One region of the Alteromonas sp. MTD1 genome, then DNA from elsewhere that is predicted to be linked to it. Evidence: predicted binding sites of a transcription regulator. Region 1 holds the regulator's gene; each other region holds the start of a gene.
What was found. The regulator sigma-54, encoded in region 1, starts transcription at its own class of promoters, with help from an activator protein. The targets are predictions, from matches to a motif close to GTTGGCACGNNNNTNGNNT.
Positions count from the first base shown of each region.

Region 2: a site for sigma-54 is predicted at 3,501-3,519, ahead of fliE (flagellar hook-basal body complex protein FliE). Genes of this name have one in related genera too.
Region 3: a site for sigma-54 is predicted at 2,159-2,177, ahead of ACGHAV_RS08705 (flagellar hook-length control protein FliK). Genes of this name have one in related genera too.

Region 1 covers NZ_BTGG01000008.1:227,954-236,674, forward strand. The annotation lists gene mgtE (magnesium transporter) at 1-357, opposite strand, end outside; gene ACGHAV_RS12640 (HPr family phosphocarrier protein) at 600-890, opposite strand; gene rapZ (RNase adapter RapZ) at 890-1,735, opposite strand; gene ptsN (PTS IIA-like nitrogen regulatory protein PtsN) at 1,806-2,249, opposite strand; gene hpf (ribosome hibernation promoting factor) at 2,263-2,550, opposite strand; gene ACGHAV_RS12660 (RNA polymerase factor sigma-54) at 2,580-4,073, opposite strand; gene lptB (LPS export ABC transporter ATP-binding protein) at 4,149-4,874, opposite strand; gene lptA (lipopolysaccharide transport periplasmic protein LptA) at 4,877-5,431, opposite strand; gene lptC (LPS export ABC transporter periplasmic protein LptC) at 5,400-5,978, opposite strand; gene kdsC (3-deoxy-manno-octulosonate-8-phosphatase KdsC) at 5,975-6,523, opposite strand; gene ACGHAV_RS12685 (SIS domain-containing protein) at 6,524-7,507, opposite strand; gene ACGHAV_RS12690 (calcium/sodium antiporter) at 7,507-8,463, opposite strand.
Region 2 covers NZ_BTGG01000005.1:237,259-245,979, reverse strand. The annotation lists gene fliH (flagellar assembly protein FliH) at 1-272, opposite strand, end outside; gene fliG (flagellar motor switch protein FliG) at 332-1,372, opposite strand; gene fliF (flagellar basal-body MS-ring/collar protein FliF) at 1,385-3,079, opposite strand; gene fliE (flagellar hook-basal body complex protein FliE) at 3,092-3,421, opposite strand; gene ACGHAV_RS08670 (sigma-54-dependent transcriptional regulator) at 3,656-4,993, opposite strand; gene ACGHAV_RS08665 (sensor histidine kinase) at 5,007-6,140, opposite strand; gene ACGHAV_RS08660 (sigma-54 dependent transcriptional regulator) at 6,275-7,738, opposite strand; gene ACGHAV_RS08655 (flagellin) at 7,892-8,689, opposite strand.
Region 3 covers NZ_BTGG01000005.1:246,390-253,498, forward strand. The annotation lists gene fliH (flagellar assembly protein FliH) at 1-101, shown strand, start outside; gene fliI (flagellar protein export ATPase FliI) at 94-1,428, shown strand; gene fliJ (flagellar export protein FliJ) at 1,486-1,935, shown strand; gene ACGHAV_RS08705 (flagellar hook-length control protein FliK) at 2,428-4,680, shown strand; gene fliL (flagellar basal body-associated protein FliL) at 4,864-5,400, shown strand; gene fliM (flagellar motor switch protein FliM) at 5,455-6,516, shown strand; gene fliN (flagellar motor switch protein FliN) at 6,534-6,941, shown strand; gene fliO (flagellar biosynthetic protein FliO) at 6,916-7,109, shown strand, end outside.

The sequences.
Region 1 (8,721 bases):
TGAATCAAGAATGTCGGCAAGTACTGGCTCTGGAAGGCTGCTTAAGGTTTCTGCCAAGTCATCGGTATCCATCTCTTCAAGAGCGTCAACCACGTTGGCAGGCAGCATTTTGGTAATAATGCCGTTTCTTACATCGTCAGAAAGCTCTTCTAGGATATCGCCATGGAAGTCACCGTCTATCAATTCCCATAGCTCATCACGGGTGCGGCTAGGGCTAGATTCAAGAATGTGAGCTACATCTGAAGGAGGAAGTTCAAGCAAAAGCTTACGTACAGAAACAAACTGACCATTGTTCAGTGCGCCATTTAGTGCACGAAGTTGAGTTTGTACGTATTTAGAGACGAGAGCTTCTGCCATAAATAGCGAATCCTACCAAGCTAAACAGGTTTAAGAGTAACGCTAGAGCCCAATATGCGATGCTGCATTGAGATTAGGTGTTGCGGTAAGAATATCGTACTTGCTGTTACGCTGTCATAATTAAAACACGGATAACGTCTTTATTATGACTAAATGACGAATATTTGGCCAATACAGGGGGTTAAACACAAGAGTTAAATAGTGAATGCTAATAAAGTACAAACGCTATTAGCCAAATGCACTTACTCTTCTTCGTTAAACTTTCCTGCAATAAGTTGCTCAATAGCCGCCATAGCTGCTTGTGCATCATCACCGTCTACCACCACAGTAACCTGTTCACCCTGATGGCTTTCAAGCATCATTAGGCCTAAAACACTGTTGGCATCGGCTTCTTTATCTTCTTTTTTCAGTACAATTTTAGCGTCGAACTGATTAGCCAACTGCACAAGCTGAGTAGCTGCGCGGGCATGCAAACCAAGCTTGTTGACAATGGTCATGGTTTTTTCGATAGAACCTGCTTTTTCATTACTCATTACTGGTTCAACTCCCTATGACGTATCTGCACATCTGGGTGAATTTCACTAAAGGTCTTCGACAAGCTTTGTGCGATATAAACCGAGCGATGCTGGCCGCCCGTGCATCCAATAGCTACTGTTACATAGCTACGGTTGTTTCGCTCTAAATGTGGTAACCATGTGGTGATAAGGTTTTGTATTTGCCAGATAAACTTAGTAACAACTGGCTGAGAGCCTAAGAACACTTCTACCGGTGCATCTAAGCCAGTTAGGTGTTTTAAATCTGGTTCCCAGTGTGGGTTAGGTAAGAACCGCGCATCGAATACATAGTCAGCGTCTTTGGGGATGCCGTGCTTGAAACCAAACGATTCAAACACCAATACCAACCTTGAACTCTTCTTACCCAAAATACGCTCGCGAATTAATTCGGCTAGCTGATGAATTGTAAGTTTGTCGGTATCTAAATACAGGTCTGCACGTTCAACGATGGGGGCAAGTAGTGCCGACTCGGCTTGAATGGCTTCTGAAAGCGATTTGTTAAGCTTAGCAAGCGGGTGCAATCGACGTGTCTCGCTGAAACGCTTTACCAAAACGTCATCACTGGCATCGATATACACGATAGTCATCGACCACGAGCTAGGTAGATAGTCGAGTATTTCTACCAATTCATTGGGGTTTTTAGGTAGGTTTCGAACATCAATGCTTACTGCCACTTGGTCGTATTCATCAACCACAGTGTGGGTTAGGGTAGGCAGTAAGTTCACGGGAATATTGTCTACGCAATAGTACCCTAAATCCTCTAACGCTCGCAGTGCGACCGATTTCCCTGAGCCTGAACGACCACTGATAATAATCAGCTTCACCTTGCCTCTCCCTTTATTAAAATCTTAAGCTCGCACTGCTTATTGCAGTGAGGTTATATCTATTACGGCGTTAGCCCAGCGCTTTTACTATATCGTCGCTGGTGGTAGCGCGTCTTATTGCTTTTACGGTGTCTTTGTTGTTCAGTTTGCCCGCAACGGTGGCAAGCGTTTGAAGGTGGCCTTCAGTTTGCTCTTCCGGAACCAAAAGCGCAAAAAAGATATCTACTGGCTTTTCATCAATAGCATCAAAATCGATTGCTGGTGTACTGGTTACTACAATTGCAATAACTCTATCAAGACCAGCTAAGCGTCCATGGGGAAGGGCGATACCGTTTCCAATGCCGGTGCTCCCCATACGCTCTCGCGACATTAGGCTGTTTAATACCGTAGCGCCGTCTATATTTTCATTATTTTTAGCCGCAATGTCGGCAATGATTTCTAGAATACGCTTTTTACTATTACATTGAACCGCACACTCGGTGCGGTCCAAACTTACGATGGCTTGTATATCCATACTTAATTAACTACTAATGTTTTTTGAGTTTTTCCTTATGCTTGATTACCTGCCGGTCGAGCTTATCAACCATGCTGTCAATCGCCGCATACATGTCGGTATTTTCTGAGGATGCGAATACTTCAGCGCCACTTAAGTGAACTGTCGCTTCGGCTTTCTGATTTAATTTTTCAACGTTCAGGATGACATGCACATTAGAAATGTGATCAAAGTGACGTTCAAGTTTGCTGAACTTCGTATCGACATAATTACGCAAAGAGTCGGTGATTTCGACATGATGACCAGTAAGGTTGATTTGCATATTTCGTCTTCCTTATATTATGTAGCCCGTTAAATAAGGCTTTTGCGTTGGTTCGACGGCGGGATCGATAACGACTCCCGGTATTTTGCTATTGTTCGCCGGGCAACTTTAATGCCTTGTTCGGCCAACAATGAAGCAATCTTGCTATCACTTAGCGGCTTGCTAGGTTTTTCAGCTGCCACTAACTTCTTGATCAATGCACGTATCGCAGTAGATGAACACTCACCACCCGACTCGGTTGCTACGTGGCTCGAGAAGAAATACTTCAATTCGAATATACCGCGTGGCGTATGCATATACTTTTGCGTGGTGACGCGTGAAATAGTGGATTCGTGCATATCTACCATTTCTGCGACATCATTGAGAACCATTGGTTTCATCATTTCTGGGCCATGCTCAAAAAAGCCCATCTGTTGCTGCACAATACAATTAGCAACCTTCATTAAGGTGTCGTTACGCGACTCTAGGCTTTTGATAAACCATTTGGCTTCTTGCATGTGTGAGCGAATAAACTGCGAGTCGCTACTGTTTTTTGCACGACGACTCATTGCAGCATATTGTTGATTAACGCTAAGTTTTGGCAGGCTATCAGGGTTTAGCTCTACCACCCAGCGCCCGTTCTTTTTAGTAACCGATACGTCTGGAATAACGTACTCGGGTTCTTTAGTAACTAAAGCACTACCAGGGCGAGGATTCAAGGTTTGCAGCAAGCGCATTGCTTCGCGAAGCTGATCTTCTTTCAAACGGCTTTTACGCATGAGCGTACGGTAGTCTTTACTGCTAAGAAGGTCTGAATATTCTTCAATAAGCTGCTTGGCTTCAGCAAGCCACGGTGTGTCCTCAGAGAACTGACGTAGCTGCACCATAAGGCACTCTTGTGGAGAACGTGAGCCAGAACCAATGGGGTCGAACATTTGAATACGTTTTAACACGCACTCTACTTCATCCATTTCAATTAGCTCATCGCTGTCTTCGTCTAACACTTCCTCAGCGTTTACTGCTTCTAGAATATCTTCAAGTGACACGGTTAGATAACCCGACTCATCAATAGAGTCGATAATTGCCATGGCAATGGCTCTGTCTGTATCAGAGAAAGGGGTTAAACGCATCTGCCATAGTAGGTGTTCTTGGATATCTTCGGTAGTTTCGCCCTGAAAAATTTGTTCGTCATCACTGGCTGGGCCAGGCGCTGGCGCAGAAGAGGCCGAGTAGTATTCATCCCACGTGCTGTCTATAGGAAGTTCGTCTGGTAAATCGTTCTTTTCAAGCGCATCTCCGGCTTCTAACGTATCGCTTGAAGCCGTCGGTTGAACATCGCCACTGTCGTCGTTGTCGATGTTATTCTTTTCAACTTGAGGTTCGTCGTTGCCTTCTTCAACTTCTAAAAGCGGATTAGAGTCCAGCGCTTCTTGAATTTCCTGTTGAAGGTCAAGCGTAGAAAGCTGCAGCAGTTTGATAGCCTGCTGAAGCTGAGGTGTCATGGTAAGTTGTTGGCTAAATTTTAGCTGTAAAGATGGTTTCATCTACTTCTTATTTAAATGCTTTAAATTGAATACACCAAGAGCGAAACTGAAAAAATGACAATCCGGTTACATTAACTATAGCCTGAATTGTTCGCCTAGGTATACATCCCTAACTTTTTGATTACTTAAAACCTGTTCTGCGGTTCCCTGCGCAATTAATTCGCCATGACTCACAATGTACGCTTTCTCACAAACATCCAATGTTTCTCGTACGTTATGATCGGTGATAAGAATGCCTATGCCTCTATCACGAAGATGTTGGATGATCTTCTTTATATCATTAACTGATATAGGATCAACACCAGCAAATGGTTCGTCTAGCAAAATAAACTGTGGTTTTGCCGCCAGCGCTCGCGCTATTTCAACACGACGCCTTTCACCGCCCGACAAACTCATCCCCGCACTATTACGTATATGGTTAATATTAAATTCATCAAGTAGTGCGTCGGCTTCTTCTTCTTGTTGTTGTGAATTTAAATCTTTACGCGTTTGTAAAATAGCCATGATATTTTCATGCACAGTAAGCTTTCTAAAAATAGACGCTTCCTGCGGGAGGTAGCCAATTCCGCGGCGTGCACGTTCATGCATAGGTTGGTGAGTAAGCTCATTGTCGTCAATTTCAATTTTGCCTTTGTCTAGCGGAACAAGGCCGACAATCATATAAAATGTAGTGGTCTTACCAGCGCCATTCGGACCCAATAGCCCAACAATTTGCCCTGTTGATACCGATAAGCTAACGTCGCGCACGACTTGTCTTGCTTTATAGGCTTTTGCAAGGTTCTTTGCACTTAACGTCGCCATAACTATTCGTTACCTTCGTTGTCTTTTTTGTCGTCTTGAGACTTTGCTTTTCGAATGGTTTCAGGTGTAAATACGGTGGTTACTCTGCCATCACCATCGGTATCGTCACCGCCAGTTGCAAGCAATTGCTCTGTAATCATGTCGAAGGTAATGTTATCGCCTTGCACCATGCTGGTATCTTGCTTAAGTTCGGCTTTACCCGTTAGCGCAATAGTGCGGTTGACTACCTCATAACGAATTTCATTCGCCTTTGCCGAAACCGGCGTACCGTCTTCAAGCTGCTGAGAGTAGCTTGCAGGGTTTCCTCTCGCTACGAAAACTTCTCTTCCTTCGCCGTCAGTGGCGATAACTTCTACTTCGTCAGCATTAATCACTAACGAGCCCTGAGAGATTCGAACATCATCCTTAAATAATGATGTTTTATTTTTCCCATCGACAAACTGCGACTTTGAGTCCACCTTAATGGGCTTGTTAAAGTCGGCTTCGCTTGCAACAACACCGCTGCTTGCCAAGGCTAAAAGTAGGCTAGTTGCTAGGGGAATAAGTGGTTTGTACATGATCGATAAGCTCGTATTCTTGGGTGCGTAAGTTCGCGTTAAACCCATTGCTTTGAATAACATACTGTGACCCTAGTATTTCAACTGTTTGGTCTGATGTCATCTGCTTGTTGTCTAAATTTATTTGTATGTATTGCGTTGTGATGGTTTTTACAAAGTCATCACCGGTTTGATTTTCAATAACGACATTGTTTTCTAATTGAATAAGTTCGTTATTGTACAGGGTTCCTTCTACTGCCGAGACCACCCAAGGCGACGAATTGCTCTCGGTATATAGGGTGTACTTAGGCTGCTGAAATAGTACGAAACCAAGTTGGTCATAGTGCTCCATCGACGTGGCGAATACCTTATGGTTTAGCCGACCTTCTTGATTGTATAGGGTAGTAGTTAAGTTTTTAGCCTTGTAGGCAGGTTTTAGCGCGTCTGACTGTTGGCTGCCAGTGACTTCAGGCTCGTCTTCCATCCATGTCGGTAGGTACATCAACATGGCCAATATAAATAGCGCAGAAATACTTACGCCTAAACGGTTAAAGCCAAACAGGCTCATACGCTGGCTCCGAATATACCGTCAGTAACGCCTTTAGCCTGTAAAATGGTGTCAGAAATTTCTCTTACAGCACCAAAACCGCCTGGCAGGGTGGTTATCCAGTTTGCTTGTTTAGTTACAAAGGGGTGTGCATCAGCAACGGCAATCTTTATTGCTGCGTGAGTAAACATGCCGGTATCTGGCATATCATCACCTACCGTCGCTACCTCATCAGCGCTTAGTCCTAATGATTTCATTAACGATGCTAGCGCATCAGACTTATTCTCTTCGCCTTGAATAATATGCGCCACATTTAACGCCTTCATTCTGTTTTCAACAATGGAAGAGCGTCGGCCGGTGATAACGGCAACTGTTACACCGTGGCTAACCAATGCTTTTACACCGTAACCATCGCGAGTGTGAAACGCCTTAAGCTCTTCACCGTCGTTGCCTAGATAGATACGGCCATCTGAAAATACGCCGTCCACATCACAAACCAACAGCTTAATGTTTGCTAAACGTTCAAAAAAGTCGTTATCCAATTCTGCGTATAACGTGGCTACCACTTACAAAACTCCTGCTTTAAGCAACATGTGCATGTTAAACGCACCAATGGGTTTTCTATTCTCATCGACAACCATAAGCGCGCTTATTTTATGCGCTTCCATTAAGTTTAACGCCTCAACAGCTAACTGGTCGGCACGCGTGGTTTTTCCGCCTTTTGTCATTACATCGTTTACCACAGCATCGTGAAGGTCAACGCGCGCATCCAAAATACGGCGAAGGTCTCCATCGGTGAATACGCCCAATAACGTGCCGTCGTCTGCAACAATGCCCGTCATGCCTAAGCCTTTTTTCGATATTTCAAGCAACGCATCAGCCACTTTGTCGTTAGCACTGCTAAGTGGAATATCACGGCCGCTAAGCATAATGTCGTTAACTTTCAGAAGCAGCTTTTTACCGAGGCTACCGCCTGGGTGTGAAAGGGCGAAATCATCAGACGTAAACCCCTTGTGATCGAGCAGAGCAACGGCCAGTGCGTCACCCATTACCAGTGTTGCAGTGGTACTAGAGGTTGGTGCTAATCCCAAGGAGCACGCTTCTTTTTCTACGCTAATGTCTAATACTACGTCGGCGTGCTGGCCTAATGAGCTTTGCTCACTGTTTGTCATTGCTACAACTTTAATACCCAGCCGCTTTACTACTGGAAGCAAGTTCACAAGTTCGCTAGTTTCACCTGAGTTCGATATGGCTAGCAGCACATCGCCTTTGGTTAACATACCTAGGTCGCCGTGATTTGCTTCGCCAGGGTGCATGAAAAACGCGGGCGTACCCGTACTTGCGAGCGTGGCCGCAATTTTGTTGCCGATATGCCCTGATTTTCCCATACCGCACACAACCACTTTTCCTTCACAGGCAAGCAAAATGTTGCACGCTGTAACAAACTTTTCATCAAGTCTTGCGCTCAAGTTTTGTATTGCTTGAGCCTCAATATCAATGACACGTTGCGCCGATAAAATAAATTCAGCCTGTAGGTTTTTATTTGTCATTATCCAAACAGCCAAAATTGGTAGCCAATAAAGCAGGCTAAAAGTAAAAATCCGTTCGCTCGAGAAATGATGCGTTTACCAACAAGATCGAAGCTAAACAAAAACAATAACAGCGTTAATCCTAACATGACATACATGTCGCGGTTGTATACATCTGGGTCTAATAGCCCTGGCGCAATTAATCCTGGCATACCCAGTACCGCCAGCAGGTTAAAGATATTCGAGCCAATAATGTTGCCCAAGGCTAAGTCATCTTCACCTTTTAAGACACCCGCAATACTTGCTGCAAGTTCAGGTAAGCTGGTACCAAAAGCGATAATGGTTAACCCTATTATCAGGTCTGATACGCCCATATATCGTGCTATTTCTACCGCAGAGTTCACTAAGAAATGTGCACTCAAAGGCAAAATTACAAGGCCAATGCCAATCCAAACTAGCGCTGCGGTATTCGACACATTTTTAGGAATTTCTTCCGCGGTCTCAGCAGCGAGCGGGTCTCCTTTTTCGACTTGTAGCGATAACCACGCCATCATGGCTAATACAAAAATGAAGAGCCCTAGCAGAATTACACCTTCATACGACTTTAATTCGCCGTCAAACATAAAGGCAATGGCAATAAGTGAGATAATTAATAGCGCAGGAAGTTCACGCTTTAACGTGGTTGAAGATACAAGCAGGGGTTTTACCAGCGCAGTTATACCCAGTACCAAAGCAATATTGGTGATGTTCGAGCCAAGTGCATTGCCTACTGCGGTATTCATGTTTCCGTTTAAAGAAGCAATGGCTGACACCATTATCTCAGGTGCTGATGAACCCATGGCCACAATGGTTAACCCAATCATCATGGGTGATATGCCAATGTTCTTAGCAAGCGCCGAAGCACCATAGACAAATCTGTCTGCACTCCAGCTAAGCACCACTAGGCCGACGATGAAAATGACAATGTTTAAAAGCACAACAACCTGTAATAAAAAGTATTTCGTGAGATTGTCGCAAAATCGGTGCCATTTTCCTACGGCCTCAGTACTTTATTTTAGTAATCTATTAAATTAATCCCGTTAGATGCTTGCTTAGTAAAACCTTAATAAACTCGTCAACACGCTAAAAAATAAACAAAAAGTAGGGTTTGTTCAGTTTCAGTTAATGATTTTCAGCCTACGATTTAAACCGTTCGTCTACATCGAACATAAGTTGTAACTTTTTGACTTTGGCTG
Region 2 (8,721 bases), on a different contig from region 1:
AGACCTTCAGCTTTGCCTTCTTCAAAACCGGTAGTTTTACCTTCTTGATAACCTTCATCGTAAGCCGCTTGCCGTATCGCCTCAATTTCTTCAGCCGTAGGAGGAAGAATTTCCTCTTCCTCTTCAGGAGGCTCATATTTCCAGTCTGAGCGACGGTTTAGCGCATTGGTGGGTTCATCTTCTTTGACTGCAGAAGGGTCATCTACAAACGGTAGGTCCCACTTTTTAGCTTCATTTGCTTCGCTATCACTGAAACTCTTTTTTGCCGTCATGCTGCTACCGTCTGTGCTAATCAAAAATAATATTGGTGTTATTTACCGCGTAAAGGCTCTTATAAGAACTCTTCACCGCCACCACCGCCAAGCATAATTTCACCTGAGTCAGATAGACGACGGGCAACAGACAGGATCTCTTTCTGCGCTGTTTCCACTTCACTAATACGCACAGGCCCAAGTGCTTCAAGGTCGTCGTTAAGCATTTCTGCTGCACGCTTCGACATATTGCGCATAATTTTGTCTTTAAGCTCTTCGTCAGCACCTTTAATGGCTTTAAGCAAGGCATCTTGTTGAACTTCACGAAGTATGGCTTGAATACCTTTGTCATCAACATCCACAAGGTTGTCGAATACAAACATAAGGTCTTGAATTTGCTGACTCATTTCTTCGTCTTGCTCACGGATTGCATCCATTAGCTGACCTTCAATGGCAGTATCTAAGTAATTCATGATATTCGCAGCTGACTTCAAGCCGCCCATCTTCGCAGCCTGCGTACCGGCTTGTCCCGCAAACTGTTTCTCCATAATTTCGTTAAGTTCTTGTAGTGCTGCTGGCTGAACTTCTTCAAGGTTAGCAATACGCATTAACAAGTCTAAACGCACTTTCTCAGGGAACTGTGCCAAGATTTCGGCGCTTTGTTCTGGCTCAAGATACGACAATACAATGGTTTGTATCTGCGGGTGCTCGTTTCGAATAATGCTTGCGACTTGCTTCGAGTCCATCCACTTCAGTGAATCGAGACCTTTTGCTCCGCTGCCCATTAGAATTTGATCAATGAGGTTTGCCGCTTTATCTTCACCCAGCGCTGCTGTTAATGCACGTTTGACGAAGTCCTGGCTTTGGAAACCAATGGTGCTGTAGTTTTGTATTTCTTCGATAAAATGCTTGTGCACCGCAGTAATTTTAGTCTGCGTCATATCATCCACTTTCGCCATTTCAGTACCCAGCTTCTGTACTTGTTTTGGCTCTAAGTGTTTTAAAATTTGCGCCGCATCTTCTTCAGATAAACTCAACAGAAGAATAGCTGCCTTTTCAACGCCTTCTAATTTACTGACGTCGTATGACGGCTCTTCAACATTTGCTAATTCTTCAGCCATGATTTCCTCTCACTACTCGTCTTGCATCAACCAGCCCTTCACTACTTGGGCTGATAGTTCTGGCTCATTTGCAACTAGTGCGCGCACTGCTTTTAATACATCTTCATCTTTGTGCAGATCTGGAAGCATGAGCGACCCATCTGGCGCGAAGCCCACCTGCCCTTCATCAAAGTCTGATGTCAGCATGCTTATGGTGTCGTCACCTAAGTCTAGGCCTTCATCAGCATCAAAGTCTTCGGCGTCGTTTGACTCGTCAGGATTGATAAGACGACGAAGCATTGGACGTATAACAAAGATAATAAGTACGATTATAACCAATCCACCAATAACTAGCTTAAGAATTGGTAGAAAACCTGGCTGTTCCCAAAGTGGTACGTCTTCAATTTCGCCCGCATCCATGCGTGTAAATGGCACACTTACTACTTCTAGCGAGTCGCCACGTGTTACGTCGAAGCCTATACCGCCTTGAAGTAGTCTACGGATGTTCAGAAGTTCTTCCTGCTTACGAGGCGTAGGCGTCATGGCGCCGTCTTCACCCGCCACTTGCGCGTAATCAACGGCTACCGAAACGCTTAGTCTACGGATAGTGCCAGTTTGCTTTTTAGTGTGGCTTATTGTGGTGTCTAGTTCATAGTTACGCGTCGACTCTTTCGCCGTTCTACCCGGCAGCGTTTGTTGGTTAGCTGCACCAGCTTCTTCGGGAATGTTGGAATCTAGCGGTGGTTGATTTGAAAGTGCACCAGGAATACCGCCTACACCGCCACCAACGCTATTTTCTTCCATTATCATTTCGCTACGCACTGCTGGAAGGTCTGGGTTATAGCTGCGCTGTGTTTGTTCCATGGCAGTAAAATCCATAGAAACATCGGCTTGTGCGGTATAGTTGCCAATACCCAATACAGGAATAAGAATGGCATCAATTTTTTCTAGGTACTCTTGTTCGCGCTGGCGCTCAATTTCGTATTCTTTTCTAGCGCGTGCGCTCATAGAATCTTGCGAGCCAGAGTTAAGTAAACGGCCGTTACTGTCGGTGACGGTTACCTTTGAAGGCTCCATGTTTTGCACCGCTGAAGCCACGATATCAACCACTGCGTCAACTTCTTCACCCGCAATAACGGCGCCGCGTTTCGCAGTAAGTACAACAGTGGCTGACGCTTTCTTTTCTCTTCTTGCAAACACGTTCTCTTTTGGCATTGCCAATAGCACGCGCGCTTTTTGAATACTCGCAATATCTTCTATTGTTGCGGCAATCTGTTGTTCGCGAGCGTGCTTAAGGCGTTCCATTTCAACGCGCTGACTTACGCCGAAACCCATATCTTGCATGATAATGTCGGTACCCGCGCTTGTAGTTTGAGTGAGACCTTGGCGCGTCATACCTAAACGAATTTTTTGAAATTCGTCGCTTCTTACATAAACCGTGTTGCCTTCAAGCTTATATTCAATCTGGTTGGCATCCATGTAGTCCAACGTTTCGATAAGCTCTTGCGTTTCCATTTTCGCCAGCGGACGATAATCTGGCTCTTGCGACCAAATAAGTATAAAAATGGCGATAGCCACACAAATAACCAGCACCACAACCAGTGCCATCTGGCGCATCATATCTGCACTGCCCAGTGCATCCATAAAGCCTGATTTGTTTTCGGCTTCGTTATCTGTCGCCGTATTCTGATCAGGGACGGTAAGATTTGTACCAGTTGCTTCAGCCATAACCTATTCCACCTACACCGGCATATTCATAATTGTTTTGTATGCTTCAAGCACTTTATTACGCACTTGAACTGTCGCTTCAAAAGCTATTCCCGACTTTTCTTTCGCTAGCATCACTTCAGCCAGACTTAGATTTGGGTCGCCCATTTCAAAACGTTTTTGCATATCTCTTGATTCAAGTTGAAGTCCGTTCACACCGTCTACTGCATTTTTAAGCATGGATGCAAAGTCGTCTGCAGACGAATTAATCTCTGCGACCTGCTGAGGCTCGTTAACTTGAAGACGAGTTTGTCCAATCATGTTTTGCATTTCTTGGTACAAACTGCTGGCTTTAACGTCCATAACCACTCCTAGCGTACTAGTATAAAGTACTTTGCGTGCGCCCGAATTCAGGGCAAGAATCTTAGTAATGGATATAGATTAGCAAGGGGCTTGCCAACTTTAATTAATCAATAATTTCAGCAACTTAAGAAGGGAAAAGTAAGCAAAGCCAAAATTATGACAGGGGTTAAACGCGAGACACCAAAAAACCGCCACCCTGAATACAGCAAGGGCGACGGTCGGCTATGAAATCGATTATGCGGGAACTTCTATGCCATCTTCTCGCATTCTCGCTAGTTTGTAGCGAAGGGTTCGTGGGCTTATGCCCAACTTCTCAGCTACATCTTTACGCTTACCTTTACACGACGCTAAGGTATCAAGAATGATTTGGTGTTCTTGGTATCTAAGCTCTGAGCCGAGCTTGTTGTCGTCAACAGGCTCTGACATTACCTCGACTTGTGAGGTAATGCCTTCATCAATCATTAGATCGCCAGCGCCAATTTCGCCGTTTTCACAAAGAATAAGAGCGCGTTGAACGACATTTTCTAGCTCTCGCACGTTACCAGGCCAACTATACTGACTAAGCTTATTTCGAGCGGCTGCACTTAATCGAATGGCTCCCAGACCTTGCGTAGAGGCATGACGCTCTATCAAATGCTCAGCAAGGGGAACGATATCACCAGGTCTTTGACCTAAAGGCTTCCACTCAATTGGAAATACATTTAAGCGATAGTATAAATCTTCTCTGAAATCACCGGCTTCAACGGCTTTTTTGAGGTCGCGGTTACTTGTTGCTATAACGCGAACATTCAGTTTCACGGTTTTTCTTCCACCTAGCCTTTCAACCTCGCGTTCTTGAAGAACACGCAGCAACTTGGCCTGAAGCGCTAAATCCATTTCCGTTATTTCATCAAGCAGTAACGTACCGTCTTGCGCTTGTTCAAATTTCCCAGGGCATGCTTGAATAGCGCCGGTAAATGCACCTTTCTCGTAACCAAACAATGTGGCTTCCAGCATATTCTCCGGAATAGCCGCACAGTTGATGGCAACAAATGGCGCATCACTTCGCTGAGACTGATCGTGAATGTAACGCGACAACACTTCTTTACCCGAGCCACTCGGACCTAATACCATTACGGTGGCTTCTGATTTCGCCACTTTTCTAGAAAGCTCAAGAAGCTTAATACTAGAGGGGTCGGCAACAATTGGCGTGCGTGACTCTATCTTCTGAGCCGGTGCATAGCGGCCTACTAAATTCAACAACACTTCTGGTGCAAATGGCTTAGACAAATAGTCGGTAGCACCATCTCGCATTGCCTGCACGGCATCGTCGATGGTGGCGTACGCTGTCATTAACAAGACAGGCATGTTTGGGTATTTTGCTTTAATATTTTTAAGCAATGTTAACCCATTCATTTCGCCCATTTGGATGTCGCTTACTACAAGGTCAACCTTTTGTGCGCCAAGCTTCATTAGTGCAGTCTCTGCGCAATCAGCTTCAATAACGTTGTAGTCGCCTAATAATAAAGTATCAAAAAGCGCTTCACGAAGACCTGCATCATCTTCAACTATCAAGATTGTTGTCTTTGCCATTTTGAACTCCTAATTATGCCACTTGCGTGAATGAACTTGATTGTGGCTTACACGGTAACGCTACGCTAAAACATGCACCACCATTAGCGGCGTCTGTTACACTCAAATTGCCATTGTGTGCACCTACAACCGACTTCACTACTGCTAGCCCCAAACCTGTACCGTGGGTTTTAGTAGTGAAAAAAGGTTCGAATATTTTGGCCTTCAAAGCGTCTGGAACACCTGTGCCATTATCGATAACTGAGATGACAAGCTTTTCGTTGTGATGCTTTGCTTCTACACAAATATTACTGTCTTTGGGTGATACCTGAATGGCATTGTGTATAAGATTTAACAGGCCCCCCTGCAGTGCAGTTAGGTTACCCGTAATACACACATTACTGTTAAAACCTTTGAATGAAACGTGCTGGTTTTGCTGCGATGCCATGGCGTTGGCATTACCTTCGATGGCAGCGAAAATGTCGTTGAGACTTAATTCACTTACGACTTGCTCTTCACCAGACTTGGCGAACAGCAACATATCGTTGACCTGGCTCTCAAGCTCTTTTAATCGGTCAGAAAGCTTATAAGCGAACTGCGTTTGCGAGTCTTGCCCTAGCCCCTTACGTTTTAAATTTGCAGCATATAACATAGCTGCCGACAACGGCGTGCGTATCTGATGAGCAAGCGATGCCACCATTTTTCCCAACGACGATAAACGCTGCATATGACTAACTCGCGCTTGTAATCTTCGGGTTTCAGTCAGGTCGGTAATAACAATGAGTTGCCCTGGCTCTTTTTCCAAAGGCGTAATAGAGAGCTTTACTCGACGACCGTCAACAAGTGATACTTCGTGTCCATCATCAGCACGAGGCTTAAACGAACGCGTAATAATACTGCGCCATACTTCTTCTTCTAACGGCTCGCCAAGAAGCGCTTTGGCTTGTTCGTTGGCTTGACGCACCACACCTTTGCCATCAATCACAATCACGCCAGCGGGCATAACTTGCAACAAATGTTCTAGCCGACTTGCCTGAAGACGAAGCGAGTCAATATCATCGCTTGCAGCTTCAGAATAGCCATTGCCCGCTATTGCATTGTCGATGTCACTTAATACGTAACGCGACGCTGTGTTGTCAGATGAACTGTAAGTGCTGTCAAAAGCCATAATACCCTCGTCAAATTGCAGACGCTGTTTAATTATGACTAGTTAAAGCAGAAGGTGTGCCAATATTAATATACTTTATATATCAGCAATATAGAGGAGTAAAAAGGCTTAAATGTAACGTCAATTACCTGACGTTACACATCTTCCGTACGCTGGATATCGTACTTACGCATTTTCTCGACAAGGGTTGTTCTTCGCATACCAAGCTTGTCAGCTGCACGTGCAACTACCCAATCTTGGTTATCGAGCGCTTGCTTGATTAGGTTAACTTCAAGCTCAGATAAATACTCTTTTAAGTTAACGCCCTCTTCTGGAAGCGATGAAGATACCATTGTAGTTATAGTGTCTTGCTCGCCCACATCTAGGTCGTCGTCGATTTCGTCGGCCGCCGCTTGTGCAAATAGCTCATTGAAAGCGTCGCGTTCTAGGATTTCTTCAGGATAGTCGGGCTCGTAGGCATGTACTTCGCCATACTGATATTTCTCGGGGAGGTCTGCTATATCGACAATTTGCCCAGGATACAAAATAGTAAGCCGCTCAACGAGGTTAGAAAGCTCACGTACGTTACCTGCCCACTCGTGTTCCATCAGTGACGCAATGGCACGTTCTGTAAACCTAACGCCCTCTACGCCGTCGCCTTGAATCCTGCTATTTAGCTCTTGCAGCAATAGTGGAATATCGTCTTTGCGCTGACGTAGCGCCGGACTATCAATTGGAAAAACGTTTAAGCGATAATATAAGTCTTCTCGAAACTTATCTTCGTTTATCATGGTTTCCAAATTACGGTGAGTAGCAGCAATGATACGTACATTACACTGCAGAGGTTTGTTCCCACCAACCCGTTCATAGGTTCTCTCTTGAAGAACACGCAGCAGTTTTACCTGCATTTGAAGTGGCATATCACCAATTTCATCTAGAAACAGCGTACCGCCTTCGGCCAGTTCGAAACGCCCTTTGCGCGAGCTTATTGCGCCGGTAAACGCCCCTTTTTCATGGCCAAACAATTCACTTTCTAGTAATTCGCCGGGAATAGCGCCACAGTTAACCGGAATAAATGGGCCTTCTTTGCGTTCAGACAAAAAGTGTACGTTGCGCGCAACTACTTCTTTACCCGTGCCAGATTCACCTAAAATAAGCACAGTGGCATCGGTTGGGGCTACTTGCTCAACTAAGCGACGAACAATTTGAATTTGGTCGCTTTTTCCAACGAGACTTCTGAACAAACGCATTTTGTTGCCACCAGCACGTGATAACCCGGGCTTGCGCTTGGTATATTCTTGGCAGCGATGAATAGCCTGAGTAAGCACAGGATAAGTGAGTGGTGTTGCGATGACGCTAACAAGATTTCGGTGGGCTGATGCTTCGCCGTTGTTTTCAACAAGCGCAACAAAAGGAACATGAGGAAACTGTTCAACGAACCCTTTCACAGCTTGCGCAGATACATGTTCGATTAGCACGGCATCTGCACCGCTTTCTTTAAGATACTGCTGTGCTTCATCAAAACCGCGTGCCTGACAAGACTCGCCCATGAAAACAACAATAGTTTCTAAGCTTTGAATAAGTTCCTGGTTGTCACTAACCAGCAAAATGTTCTTCATTAATTCCCCGAAAACGCTTTGTTATTATTTACAGTTTAGCGTATTTCTAAATTGTAACGGCAAAAGAGAGTTGCGCAACTGCTGTTTTAGGAAATTTATCAATAAAAAAAGCAGGTTGCCCTGCTTCTTTTGGATAATTTTGCTTGTTTAGCATTAACTTAGCAATGAGAGTACTTGTCCTTCACGCTGATTAGCCTGCGCTTGCACACTAATTGAAGCTTGGCTTAATACATCGTTTGACGCTCGCTCCGACGCGGCCTGCGCAAAGTCGAGGTCTTGAATGCGGCTTCGTGCTTCAGCCGTATTAACGTTTGCTTGAGTAAGCGTACGCGCAGCGCTTTCAAATCTGTTTTGTGTAGCGCCAAGGTCGCCTCGCGCACCACCCACGGTCTCAATTGCAGCATCGGCTGCTTCTAGCGCGTCATTTACGCTGGTACCTGACGTAATATCAATAGCCAAAACGTCACCTAACTGAGATGCAATGTCTTGGGTGTTAATGCTAATAGACTGCCCTGCACTCGAGCCAGACTGAAAGTCTAACGTACCGTTTTCTGATAACAAAGGCGTACCAGCAAAGTTCGTTTGCTCGATTGTTTGCGTAATGTTCTCTTGCAGCTGGGTGATTTCAGATTGAATCGCTCGGCGGTCGCCTGCACTTAGCACGCCATTGCCGGATTGTAGCGTTAGCTCACGAATTCTATTAACGTCGTCGTTGATGCTACCAAGGCCGCCCTCTGCAACTTGAGCAACAGAAATGCCGTCATACACATTATTGATAGCTTGGCGATTTCCCTCAACCTCAGAGGTTAAACGATCGATAATTTGCTGCGCAGATGCATCATCAAGCGCATTGTTCACTCTTTTCCCTGACGCCAATTTTTCGAAAAGGCTATTTTGCTTTTCTTGGACTTGGCCTAAAAGTGACGAAACACCGTCGTTATTAATTTGCATAAAAAAACCCTTAACTCTCACTCCTGTGAAGT
Region 3 (7,109 bases), on a different contig from region 1:
ACATTACTACTGCGCAGAACGCCGTGGATGTGTCTGTTGAACGTCGTTGTCGCGATGTCATTGAAAAATTCTTACTAAACCAAGGGCTAAGCGATGAGTAGTCCCTGGCACAATCACTTCGAAACTATTACGAAGCAGGTTATGTCTCCGCCTGTTGTCGCGGCAGGCAAGCTAGTTCGTGGTATTGGATTAACACTTGAAGCAGTGGGTTGTCAGCTTCCCGTTGGCAGCCAATGCTTAGTGCAAACTATCGAAGGTGAAATTGAAGCTGAAGTGGTTGGCTTTGGTGATGATATTACTTATCTCATGCCTACAGAAGCGGTGCGCGGTATTGTACCTGGCAGTCGCGTAATGCCATTAAATCGACAAAGTGGTTTGCCTGTAGGAATGGGGTTGTTAGGTCGTGTTGTTGACGGCAACGGTCAACCTCTTGATGGGTTGGGTGAAATAGACGCCGAAGCACGCGCACCAACCACGCGCCCTCCTATGAATCCACTCATTAGAAAACCCATCAACGCGCCTATGGATGTGGGTGTAAGAGCTATTAACGCGCTAAATACCGTGGGCATTGGACAACGTATGGGGCTATTTGCCGGAAGTGGCGTGGGTAAAAGTGTATTACTGGGCATGATGACCCGCGGCTGTGAAGCTGATGTTGTTGTAGTTGGCCTTGTTGGAGAGCGTGGTCGAGAAGTAAAAGAATTTATTCATGAGATACTTACCGAAGAAGAGCGTAAGCGCGCTGTGGTAGTGGCAGCACCTGCAGATACGTCGCCATTGATGCGTCTAAAGGGGTGTGAAACAGCCGTTACCATAGCCGAGTATTTTCGCGACAAAGGCATGAAGGTACTGCTGCTTATCGACTCGCTAACACGCTATGCGATGGCACAGCGTGAAATTGCTCTAGCCGTTGGCGAGCCGCCAGCAACAAAAGGATATCCGCCATCTGTGTTTGCGCGTTTACCTGCGTTAGTAGAACGGGCTGGAAATGGCAGTGAAAGGCAAGGCTCTATTACTGCTTTTTATACAGTGCTCACCGAGGGCGATGACTTACAAGACCCTATAGCCGATGCGGCAAGAGCCATTCTAGATGGCCACGTAGTACTTTCTAGAACACTTGCAGACAGCGGGCATTACCCTGCAATAGACATCGAAGCCTCAATTAGCCGCGTTATGCCAATGGTGGTAAGTGAGGAGCACCAGCTCATGGCGCGCCGAATTCGCCAGGTATATTCAAATTACAAGCAAAACCAAGATCTCATTTCTATTGGTGCCTATGCCAAAGGCTCAGACCCTAGAATCGATCTTGCTATACGCGCCGAGCCAGCAATTAATGCATTCCTTCAGCAGGGCATGAAGCAGGTATTGCCATACAGCGAGAGCTTAGAGGGAATGGCGGCGTTGGCGAAAGGTTTGGGGCAGGGCTAATGTTTACGGCTGAGCTGATAAACGTCGGGCTAATAAACAACAAATGAGTAGCGGTTGATGTCTAAACAATTGCAAAGACTTGCTGAGTTTGAAAAGGAAAAAGAGCAGCGAGAGGCGCGTAGCTATAAAGTTGCACAGCAGAACGTTGAGCAGCAAAAACAAAAACTCTCCAGTCTAGAGCAATATCGCATTGATTACATCAAAGGCATTCAGCAAACCGGGCAGGATGGTGTCACGGCAACCTACTATCAACAACACCTTTCGTTTGTGGGCAAACTAGATAAAGCCTGCGAGCAACAGATGCAGGTGATTGCGCGGGCAAAGATGGCTGCCGACCAGCGTAAACAGCTTTGGCTAAAGCAACAGCAAAAAGTTAAGGCTGTAACGTTATTGCTTGATAAAAAGCAACAGGCTGCTGAGAAAAAAGCAGCCAAAGCAGAGCAAGCCATGATGGATGAGTTTGCGACGCAACGCTTTTTGCGCGCCGCGCGTTCACCATTCAATTAGCAATGAGTTAACACTTCCAGACCAATTCATGCCGTGCGCGATATTTGCTTGTGTATTTCTAATGGCCTTTATTTTGCTGAGCTTTTGCTGACTTTATTGGAAACGCCCCGTTTTTAGAAAAACTCCTTAAATAACAGTGAGTAGTGCCTTTTTAGTATTTATGTAGCATCAATGTAGAGCCAACGTAGCGTCAATCTTGCCCCATTATTAATAACCATAAAAACTTGGCGCAACCCTTGCATTCAACAATTATTGGCTGTGACACAATATTAAAACCAAAAGGGCGATATACGGTACTTAATTTTGTTTTTCACACAGATTAAAACGTACCAAGCAACACTTTGTAGTAGTCGAAAATAGAGAATTTTCATGCATAAAAGTGTTGTTAATCAATAAGCTGTATTTGCTTTGACTAAAAAAGTTTTACGCTGCAAGCGCAAACTTCAAGTCAATTTTGCTGAAAGTGTATAAAGAGTAGGACGGTAAAAAATTATGCAACAAGTTGCCGCACAAAAAACAGACCTTGCCGCTTTGCCGTTTGCGGCTTCATCAACAGCCAAAGCGGTAAGCGATGGCGTGGGGGCCGGTCAAGGTACAGACGGTGGTCGTTCGTTCGAACGGTTCTACGAAGAAGCAAAAGCACCAAACCCTGACTTTATTCCCAAACAGGCAACTGCAGCGAAAAGTGAAGGTTCACATAAAAACCAAGCAAGCGACAAACTGCTGAATGAAAACCAAGCTTCTCATCGCGATGTTCCGGTGAAGAAGGGCGAAAGCATTGAATTACCGGCAGATGAAAAGTCATACGACCAAGAACTTCCTGAAGAAGCTCGTATGCAAGAAGAAGCCGAATATGCACTAAATGCAGATGAACAAAACGAAAGTGTTCAAAAGCCAACGCTTTCTGATAAAAACGGCCGCGCCGGTAACGACGTCATTTCGAATCCATTGAAAGGTGAGATTACGACGCCAGGCATACCAGACGATGAACTTCATGGCGGTAAAAAAAGTGATACTGATAATGACGGCAACGACTGGATTGCCTTCGTAGATAGCATTGTTAATAAAGCTATCAATAACGAAGCAGACCTTGCTAGCAATACTCGCGGGACTGAAATAACACAAAAAGAAACCGGCAAGTTGTGGAAACTCCCTGATAACGTAGACAGTAACTCCGCAGAGTCTGTACTCAACCACTTGTTTACGCAGCTAAAAGAAAACGAAGGCCTTGAAAACACAGATACAGCGTCAAATACCGATATCATTGTCGCCGTAAAATCGCTAAGTGCACTTTTAAAGAAGGGGGCATCTGATGGTATAGCGAGCGGCAAAGGGGATGACGAAATTGATGTGTACCGAGAGTTTCAAGGAATCACAGGTGAGGATGCACAGAGCGAACTAAGCTCGATGTTAAGTGGCTCTCAGTCTAGTCAATTTGGTGATGGCGATTTTAGGAACAATAATTCAGACAGCACTGATTCGCTTCAACAGCTCATCGCCAAGCTTGTTAATAATAGTGATGAAGACGAAATAAACAGTGCACAGTCTGAAAGTGCGTTAGCTGACAACCACATCACAGACGTTATTGATGAATTTAACGCAGAAGAAACTCTGGTATTGAGTATCGTGCAAGACCAAGTGAGTAAAGCGGTAAACGCAGAGCGTGAACTACAGCAAAACGACAATACGTTGGCTGCGCTTCAGACTTTGCTAGAAGGTGAACTCAGTGAACAGGAATTAGCACAAACCGCAACTGAAAATTCAACTGTTACTACTGGGATTAGTGCGAACAACGCTGAACAAACAACAGGCAATCAAGGCGAAAATGCAGGTGCGCAATTAGCACAAGCGAATGCGCAAGCGGTTGAAAATGATGCCGCAAGCCTTTTAAACAAAATAGCTGAAATGCCGTTACAAACCGGGCAGAAGGCAGCCGAGGCGTTTGCAGAGCAAATAGCTGGCGCTGTACCTAACGCTCAACAGCAGCAGGCAGTTAAAGCCAATATTATTGCAGGTATTAATGAGTTCCAGCAGCAGGTGCAGCAGGGTAGAGAGCCTGGTATCGACTTGTCTGCCATAGTGGCTGATGCGGCAAAAGAAGCGCAGTTGAGCAGTGATGTTGCTGCCAGTCTTACCGCCAAAGTAGACACGCAAGCCAGCCAGTTCCTGCAGTTGGTGAATAATGCACAGTCTACTGCAGCACAAGTTTTACAAGCGCAATTCACTCAAACTGATACGGTAATGAACGAAAATAATCAGCTTCGTTCGGAAGCGTCAAAAACACAGCAGCAGTTTGAAGGCTTCGATAAGGCGGTCAATATTCATAAGCCTGAAGGCCAGCAACAGTTAAATGAAAAAATTCGCTGGATGGTTAACGCGCGAAATACCATGGCCGAAATTCGCTTAGATCCGCCTGAGTTAGGCAGCATGCAGGTACGCGTTAATGTGTCGGGAGATGCCGCCAGCGTGAGCTTTGTTGTGCAGTCGCAACAAGCTAAAGATGCACTGGCTGAAGCCATGCCTAGACTAAGAGACATGTTATCAGAGCAAGGTATAGAGCTTGGTGACGCGCAGGTGCGAAAAGATAATTCATCGGGTAACGAAAGTGGCCAGCAATTTGCAAACAACTCTAGTACGAGCACAGGAGCTCAAAATAGCGCAAATTCTGACGGTATGGATGAAAGTGCCGCAATAGAACAATTAATTACTCGTGAAATGAAAGGTGGTATCGATTATTACGCCTAGAAGCAAAGGTGCTCAAACCCTATTGTGCCTAATTAATGACCAAGCGTTCAATGCGAAGCGTTTTAGCATGGTGAGAAAGGGATTCACCTGCTAAATTTTACGGTACATTTGTTTGTTGAGCCATTGCCATTTTAAGTGGAAGGCCGATAATACCTTTTTTAAAATTTTGAGTGCGAGTGACACATGGCTGAAGAAGAATTACAAGTAGAAGACGGTGGCAAAGGCAAAAGTAAAATGATGCTTATCATCATTATTGCCGTGGTATTGATTGGTGGTGGCGCCGCAGCTTATTTCTTACTTTTTGCTGGTGGCGATGAACCGACTGAAGAGCAACTTGCACAAACCGATGCCGCTGCAGCCGAGCAAGCCGCCCCCGCACCTACGGGAAATGCGGAAATTGGTACTGCATTATATGTGGCCATGCCTAGACCGTTTGTGTTTAACGTGCCGGGCACAGGGCGTGATCGTTTAGTACAAATCAAAGTGCAGCTTCTAGTAAGAGGCTCTGAAAATGAAGAAATTGCGAAAACGCATATTCCGCTAATTGAAGGTACATTGTTACAAGCATTTAGTGCATCTAACGCTGACGACCTTATCACTGAAGCGGGTAAAATTGAACTACGTGAGCAAGCGGTGGTTCAGGTGCAAAAAGCACTGAAAGAAATTGAAGGTAAAGACGTAGTTGAGCGTGTGTTGTTTACTGGTTTTGTAATGCAATAAGGCAAACAAAGCCTCTACACGCAAACGTTAGTTCCATTTACATAGGTAAATATTGTGAGTGATTTATTATCTCAAGACGAAATCGATGCGCTACTACACGGCGTAGACGACGTAGACGAAGACGAGCCAGGTGGTGGTGGCGAGTCTGATGCCTCTACGCTTGAATATGACTTCTCCTCACAAGATAGGATTGTTCGTGGGCGAATGCCTACGCTTGAAATTGTAAATGAGCGTTTTGCACGTCATATGCGTGTTAGCTTGTTTAACATGATGCGTAGGTCAGCCGAAGTGTCGATAAACGGCATTCAAATGATCAAGTTCGGCGAATACATTCACACCTTGTTTGTACCTACCAGCCTAAATATGGTTCGCTTCCGTCCTTTAAAAGGTACGGGGCTAATTACCATGGAAGCCCGACTGGTATTTATTCTGGTTGATAACTTCTTTGGTGGTGACGGTCGCTATCACGCCAAAATTGAAGGCCGTGAGTTTACGCCTACGGAACGTCGTATTATCCAAATGCTGCTTAAGATCATATTTGAAGATTATAAAGAAGCATGGGCGCCCGTTATGGATGTGTCTTTTGAGTACCTTGATTCAGAAGTAAACCCAGCCATGGCAAACATTGTGAGCCCTACGGAAGTAGTCGTAATAAGCTCGTTTCACATTGAGTTAGACGGCGGTGGCGGTGATTTCCACGTATCATTGCCTTACTCCATGCTTGAACCAATTCGTGAACTGCTTGATGCCGGTGTACAAAGCGACAAGGAAGACACCGACCTGCGTTGGAGCAAGGCGCTTCGCGACGAAATTATGGATGTTAAAGTAGCACTCACCACGCATATGCTTGATGTTGATGTGCCGCTTAGAGAAGTAATGGAATTCCAGCCTGGCGACATTATTCCGGTGGAAATGCCAGAAACCATTACGGTACTTATTGAAGATTTACCCACCTTCAGAGCTAAATTAGGTCGTTCAAGAGACAATTTAGCACTGAAAATTGTAGAGAAGATTGCAAGACCGACTTCTGTGAAGTCTGAGTTACAGTTATTAACCCGCGGCGGGCGCATTATTGATAATGATGCAGAGCTGCAAGTACTCGAAGAAGACCTGTAAGGTATAGGGGAGTTCCCATGAGTGAAGACGGTATGGACGATTGGGCTGCGGCGATGGCCGAGCAAGCAGAGTCTGAAGGCGAACAAGAGGGCGGCGAGAACGAAGATGTTCAAGTTGCTGAGTTAGATGAACTTCAAGACGATGCACCTATTACGCAAGAAGAAAAGAAAAAGCTAGATACTATTCTTGATATTCCGGTTACCATTTCAATGGAAGTAGGCCGTAGTCAAATAAGTATTCGAAATCTGCTACAGTTGAACCAGGGTTCTGTGGTGGAGCTGGATCGTGTTGCCGGTGAGCCATTAGATGTATTAGTAAATGGCACGTTGATTGCTCATGGTGAAGTAGTAGTGGTCAACGATAAATTTGGTATTCGATTAACGGATGTTATTAGTCAAATTGAGAGAATCAAGAAGCTCAGATAAAACTTCTTATTTACTAAGGGGTTGCGCAACGCTGCCCCTTTTATTCAGCCAGTTCGTTGGCGCACAGTCTACCCAGTCAATTACCAATCCCACATCGGTACTGTCAATTTTTCTATCGCTTCTGCTTGTGGTAGGCATTATTTTTGCGCTTGCATACGTTATGCGTCG